One region of the Alteribacillus sp. JSM 102045 genome, then DNA from elsewhere that is predicted to be linked to it. Evidence: riboswitches for the same ligand, from Rfam matches in the RefSeq annotation. Region 1 holds a riboswitch; the other holds the start of a gene.
What was found. Region 1 has a riboswitch for cobalamin ahead of cobJ (precorrin-3B C(17)-methyltransferase). Riboswitches for the same ligand answer to the same signal wherever they lie in the genome.
Positions count from the first base shown of each region.

Region 2: linked by a shared signal. The riboswitch ahead of ACE1TI_RS06455 (ABC transporter substrate-binding protein) and the one ahead of cobJ (precorrin-3B C(17)-methyltransferase) in region 1 are both predicted to bind cobalamin.

Region 1 is NZ_JBHFQG010000011.1:41,019-44,441, forward strand. It holds gene ACE1TI_RS09590 (cold-shock protein) at 351-548, shown strand; gene ACE1TI_RS09595 (ATP-binding protein) at 779-973, shown strand; cobalamin riboswitch at 1,101-1,301, shown strand; gene cobJ (precorrin-3B C(17)-methyltransferase) at 1,453-3,066, shown strand; gene ACE1TI_RS09605 (sirohydrochlorin chelatase) at 3,080-3,423, shown strand, end outside.
Region 2 is NZ_JBHFQG010000006.1:128,165-131,587, reverse strand. It holds gene ACE1TI_RS06465 (ATP-binding protein) at 1-729, shown strand, start outside; gene ACE1TI_RS06460 (class I SAM-dependent DNA methyltransferase) at 760-1,491, shown strand; cobalamin riboswitch at 1,552-1,741, shown strand; gene ACE1TI_RS06455 (ABC transporter substrate-binding protein) at 1,874-2,860, shown strand; gene ACE1TI_RS06450 (FecCD family ABC transporter permease) at 2,841-3,423, shown strand, end outside.

The DNA.
Region 1 (3,423 bases):
TAAGTATAGATGAAGTTTGTTTATCGTTGGAAGGAGAGCTGAAAGGGATTGAGCCAATCAGGTTTGTATCAAATGCATCAGCTAAACTTCTCCTTCGCCTTTCCCGAACAGGTGAGTGGAGGCAAGTGCCCCTGTTTGATAACACTAACGTTCAGCACATTCTGAGATAAACATCTTTTTTGGTGAAAGTTCTTGCGTTCATTTGAAAAAGATGGTAAAGTTAATTTACTTAAGTTTGTTCATGCTTCTTTAAGTTAGAAAAAGGGTAACCTATTTCGTCTTGCCGCAGAGTAGAACAAGTTTTAAGAATACATGTTGTGTGTGTTAGACACACAAGGAGGAAATGGAACATGGAACAAGGTACAGTGAAATGGTTTAATGCAGAAAAAGGATTTGGATTTATTGAACGTGAAGGTGCTGACGATGTATTCGTACACTTCTCTGCTATTCAAGACGAAGGGTTTAAAACTTTAGAAGAAGGACAAAGCGTTTCTTTTGAAATTGTAGACGGTCAACGCGGACCTCAAGCAGCTAACGTACAAAAATAACACCGAATCATATATGTGAACCATTCTAGACTCCGACAAACCACCAAAAAGTTTTTGGTGGTTTTATTTTTGAGTAAAAATATATAAAGTGGACTAAACAAAGGATTGTTGACCCTAGAGAGGCTTTCACAAATAATATCAAGATACTAAATGGGAACCTTTTTTTAGACATTCATATAGTTTATATAAATGTCAGGTTTAAAAAGTCATTCTTTTATGAATATTAAGAAGTGATTGATCAAGGAATTGGGATTTCTGAAGATTATTTGTCAACTTCGGGAGAACCAGCATATTCCAATAAGGAAAAAGGGATTGGGCTGGGATTGATGCTGACTTCTAAAATTGTTGAGCAGCATAACGGGAAAATTACGGTTCAAAGTAAAATCGGGCATGGAACGATCTTTACTATAAATTTACCAATTTAAAAGTAAAAGAAAGATATTTTGAAATGACATTAAAGGAAACAGCTTATTCATCGCAAAAATAGATTGACAATTATTTAAATTTAATCTAACGTATTGCGTATACAATACTATACATACTTCAATAAAAATTGCATAAAAGGGAAAAGGTGAAAACAGCCGATGAACTGTTTTCTTAAAAGGGAAGACCGGTGAAAAACCGGCGCGGTCCCGCCACTGTAACTGGGTTATTTGCTTTTTTTAATACCACTCCTGGACTCATAAACCAGGGGGAAGGTAAAGCAGATGGAAAACCAGAAGCCAGGAGACCTGCCTTTTTCATCAACACCGTTCAACCTACGGGGGATAGGGAGGTGTTAAAGTGCGTGGGTCTTCACTGCTCTAGTACATGAGGTTGGAAACCTTAATCTAAGCATCTTTAACATTCTCTTTGAATGTTAAAGATGCTTTATTTTTATTCTATAAAGAAAAGGGTGATAACTATGGCAATCGGAAAGATCTTTGTTGTCGGCTTCGGCCCTGGAGACGAAGCCCATATGACTCACCGGGCAAAAGAAGCAATTATAGACTCAGATAGTGTCATTGGATACAAAACGTATATGGATTTGGTACGTCACTTGATACAAGGAAAAGAGCTGGTGCGCACGGGGATGACCGAAGAAGTGAGCCGAGCCCAGGAAGCTGTTAAACAGGCAGAAAACGGTAAGAAAGTATCAGTCATTTCAAGTGGAGACGCTGGTTTGTATGGAATGGCCGGTCTGGTATATGAAGTATTAATAGAAAAAGGCTGGAAAGAAGACGAGGGAATATCGGTAGAAATTATACCCGGAGTTTCAGCAATAAATTCATGTGCTTCCCTTCTGGGTGCTCCTGTTATGCACGATGCATGTACGATCAGTCTTAGTGACCATTTAACCCCTTGGGAACTTATTATGAAAAGAGTAGAAGCTGCAGCAAAAGCGGATTTTGTTATTTCTCTTTACAATCCAAAAAGCGGCAAACGAACAAGGCAAATAGAAGAAACGCAGCGTATCCTATTAGAACATCGTGATCCCAAAACTCCAGTAGGCCTGGTGAAAAGTGCCTTTCGGGAAAGACAGCATATTGTCATGACAGACCTTGAACATATGCTTGAATATGAAATTGGGATGTTAACTACCGTCATTATCGGCAATAATTCCACCTTTTATTATGATGGAAAAATGATTACCCCGCGCGGATATCAACGAAAATACACATTAGGGGAGGAAAAACAGGAGTTAAAACCTGCTCAGCGTCTTAAGCGTGAAGCCGAACCTTGGGCTATGCATGGTGGAAAAGAGGATAAGACTTCATCATCGGAAAAACCTCAAAAAAAAATCGATGCAGCAGAGTTAGCGGAAGAAGCATTATCGGCGGTCTCTGGTAAATCACCTGAAAAGCCAGTAATAGATGCTGAAGTGTTTAAGCAAACGGCCATTTTTGAATTTGCAGTTTCACCGGGAGTTTGGAACAAAAAAGTAAATGCCAAGCAGCTCGCATTTTTAGCTGATGTCATTGGAGAGAAGGGCGAAGTTTCCTATACCACCAGCCATTATTTACAGGTATCTCTAGAAACGGACGAGCCTCAAACGATTACGAAAAAGCTCGAACAAGAAGGATGGCTTATTTCCCCGGTCGGAGACGTCATTCATGTGAAGGCGTGTGACTTCTGTGATGGAGAGAAAAAAGACGGCATTCCCTATGCAGAAGAATTACAAGAAAAATTAGGCGGGTTAAAAGTTCCCAAGGTTATGAACATAGGGTTTAACGGATGTGGAATGGCTTGTTATGGTGCCGTAACTGATGATATCGGCATTATCTACCGCAAAGGAGCATTTGATTTGTTTTTAGGAGCAAAAACCACCGGCAGAAATGCCCATACAGGCCAGCCGGTTGCGGAAGGCCTTCCTCCTGAGCAGTTGGTACCGACAATGGTAAACGTGGTGGAGGAATACAGGGAAAAAGGGATGCCAAATGAACGCTTTCACAAGTTTTTTAAACGTATTCAAAACATTCAAGGGTTCCAATATGTTGAAAGACCAGAGCCCGTAAAGGTGAATAATCCATGCGAATAGAGGGAGGAAGCTAATGAACGCTGTACTTTTTATTGGTCACGGTAGCCGTAAGCACGAAGGAAACGAAAATATATTATCGTTTGTTGAAAAAATAAAAGAAAACATGAATGTTCCTTTCATCGAAACAGGCTTTCTGGAATTTGCGGCACCTACTATATCAGACGGAATTGATGCTTGTGTAAAAAGGGGAGCTGATAATGTTGCCTTAGTTCCTATTATGTTTTTCCCAGCAGGGCATTCAAAGATTCATATTCCTCATGCAATCGATGAAGCGAAAGAAAAGTATCCAGCCGTTCGTTTTACATACGGACGACCTATTGGAGTTCATCCGGAAATGGTTAATATTTTGCAAGAGAA
Region 2 (3,423 bases), on a different contig from region 1:
GTCATTAGGGATATGACGGAAGAAAGACAGCATGATAAACTTCGCAAAGATTTTATCGCTAATGTATCCCATGAGCTGCGTACTCCGATTTCCATGCTGCAAGGCTACAGTGAAGCAATTATAGACGACATTGCTGCGAGCGAAGAAGAGAAAAAAGAAATCGGCCGAATTATTTATGATGAGTCAATGAGAATGGGCAGGCTTGTTAATGAACTTCTTGATCTGGCACGTATGGAAGCTGGACATCTTCAGCTAGAAAAACAATGGATTCATATTCCCTCATACAGTGAAAAAGTTTATAAAAAATTTCAAGGTTTGGCCAAAGAAGCTGAAATAGAGCTGGATTTAATACAAAACAATGAAAAGGAACAAGCATTTATTGATCCAGACCGCGTGGAACAAGTGATGACAAACCTGCTTCATAATGCAATTCGACATACAAGTGTACAAGGCTTTGTCAGAATGATTGTAAACAATGAAGAGCATGGGTTAACTGTAGAGATTAAAGACAGCGGCTCTGGAATACCTGAAGAAGATTTACCATATGTCTTCGAACGTTTTTATAAAGCTGACAAAGCAAGAACCAGAGGAAAAGGTGGTACAGGCTTAGGCCTTGCTATAGCTAAAAATATTATCGAGGCGCACGATGGAGAAATAACCGTTCACAGCAAACTGCATGAAGGAACAACATTCCGGTTTTACCTTCCAACGGAAAAAGGTATAGAATAAGAATGGCTTTAATTTTTTGGAGGAAATTCTATGAAATCATGGTTTGAAGAACATTTTCAAGAAGATTATCTGAGAATATATGACCATAGAGACGAAGAAAAAGCGGCTGATGAATTATCTCATATTATGGACTATCTTCCGCTTGAAAGGGGAATGAAAGCAATAGATTTATGCTGCGGAAACGGCAGGCATACCAGGTGGCTGGCGCGGAAGGGCATCCATGTAACCGGAGTAGATTTGTCACCAGCACTTTTAAAAAAAGCAATAGAGTTAACATCAGGGCTGCCGGTTCAATATCAACGGGCAGATATTAGAGATGTGCCCCTGCTTCAGGAGTTTGACGCTGCATTTAACTTGTTCACCAGTTTTGGTTACTTCTCTGATGACACAGAAAATGAACTAGTATTTACACGAGCTGCAGAGTCACTGAAGAATCAAGGATGGTTTTGCTTCGATTATTTAAACCCTGTTCATGTTAAAAAGACCCTTGTCCCGAAAGATGAATCGGTTAAAGATGGCCTGCAGGTTACACAAGAACGGAAAATATCGTCTGGCTTTGTTTATAAAAGAATCACTATAAAAGAAGAAGGCTATAAAAGAGAATACCGCGAACGTGTTAAATTATATGAACCAGATGCTTTAATAAACATGCTGAAACGGAATAATTTTAAAGTGGTGCATCTATTCGGTGATTATGATACTTCCTGTTATCAAAAAGAAAATTCACCTCGGCAGATTTTTATCTGCCAAAAAAATAATTGAGAAAACAACTGTCATAAGGTGAAATTTTATGTATAATTAAAAAAGACCTGAAAAAAAATAAAATATTTCATTGCGGAAGGTCATGCATAAACCATGCATGTTAAAAGGGAAGCCCGGTGTAACTCCGGCACGGTCCCGCCACTGTAATCGCATGCATTTTAAATGTTCTTTAAGCCACTGTCAAATGATTTGACGGGAAGGTGGACATTTGCGCGTAAGTCAGGAGACCTGCCTTCTAGCACGGTGATGAACCTTCGAGGAAAAGGTGCAGCCGAATGACTGTTCTGTTTTGTGAAATTATTGACATAATAGCTCATTCCGCTCTCCTGTTCGAAGGGGAGCTTTTTTAATTTATTTTAAGTACATATTAGGGGGAAATGTTGTGAAAAAGTGGTTAGGTTTAATTTTTACTTCCTGCAGTCTCATATTCGCATCAGCCTGCGGAGGAAATGAAGAGAGCGCTTCAAATAAAGAAAAAAATAATTCAGATGAAAGTGAACAAATCGAACAAAATGAAGGTGAATTTCCCGTCGCAGTTACAGATGGCATGGGAGAGGAAGTAAGTATTGAAGAAAAACCGGATCGCATTGTAAGCCTGATACCGAGTAACACAGAAATTGCATTTGCTCTTGGACTTGAGGATGAAATTGTAGGGGTTACTGATTATTGTAATTTCCCAGAAGAAGCAGCGGAAAAGCAAAGTGTCGGTGATATGGACTTCGATATGGAAACTCTTCTTTCTTTAGAACCAGATCTTGTTCTTGCTCATGCATCATCTGTGCATGGTTCAGAAGAAGGATTGAAACAAATAGAAGAGGCAGGGATTGATGTTTTAATTGTAAATGATGCTTCTTCGTTTCAAGATGCTTATGGGTCAATAGAAATGATTGGTCAAGCTACCGGAACAGAAGAAAAAGCCGAATCGATTATTTCTGATATAAAAGAAGATGTTACAGAGATTGAAGAACAAGCAGAAGAGATTTCAGAGGATGACCGCAAAAGGGTCTGGGTAGAAATTCAACCGCCGCCTGAAATTTATACAACAGGTCAAGGAACGTTTATCCATGAGATGTTAGAAACAATTAATGCAGAAAACGCAGCAGCAGAAGAAGAAGGCTGGATTCATTATAGTGAAGAAGAGGCAGTCGCCTTAAATCCAGATGTTATAGTAACTACGTATGGATATTATGTAGACGATCCTTCCTCTAAAATAAAAGACCGATCCGGATGGGGAAATGTTCCGGCTGTAGAAAACGATCAAATTCATGACATAGATAATGACACAGTAAGCCGGCCGGGTCCTAGGCTGACTGATGGCATTGAACAATTAGCTGAACTGGTGTATCCAGATGTATTTAAAGAACAGTAAGATTATCTCTGTTTATTTCATCGGGGCAGTATTTCTTATCTTATGTGTAATTATTGGTATATCAGCAGGAAGCTTATCAATTCCTTTATGGACAACAACTGAAATTTTGTGGAGATCCCTATGGAATTTGGATATACCACATTCATTCAATGAAACGCACACAACGATCATTTTAAACATCCGGCTGCCTCGGGTATTATTAGCAGCTCTAGTTGGCTCTTCCCTTGCATTGGCTGGAGCTGCTTTTCAAGGACTATTAAAAAATCCGCTAGCTGATCCTTACACACTGGGCGTTTCATCTGGCGCAGCTCTAGGAGCTGTTTTTGTATTGTTTTTAGGGGTTACCTTACCAATCTTAGGGAGCTTCACCCTGCCGATTATCAGTATTGTGACAGGGTTTATGACACTTCTGTTTTTATTGGGGTTTGTACGATTTATAGAAAAATCTATTACTACAGAAACCATTATTTTAGCAGGTATTATTGTTAGTTCATTTTTAGGGTCAGTAATCTCTCTCTTAATTGCTTTAACTGGAGACGAGTTAAGGCAGATTATTTCCTGGC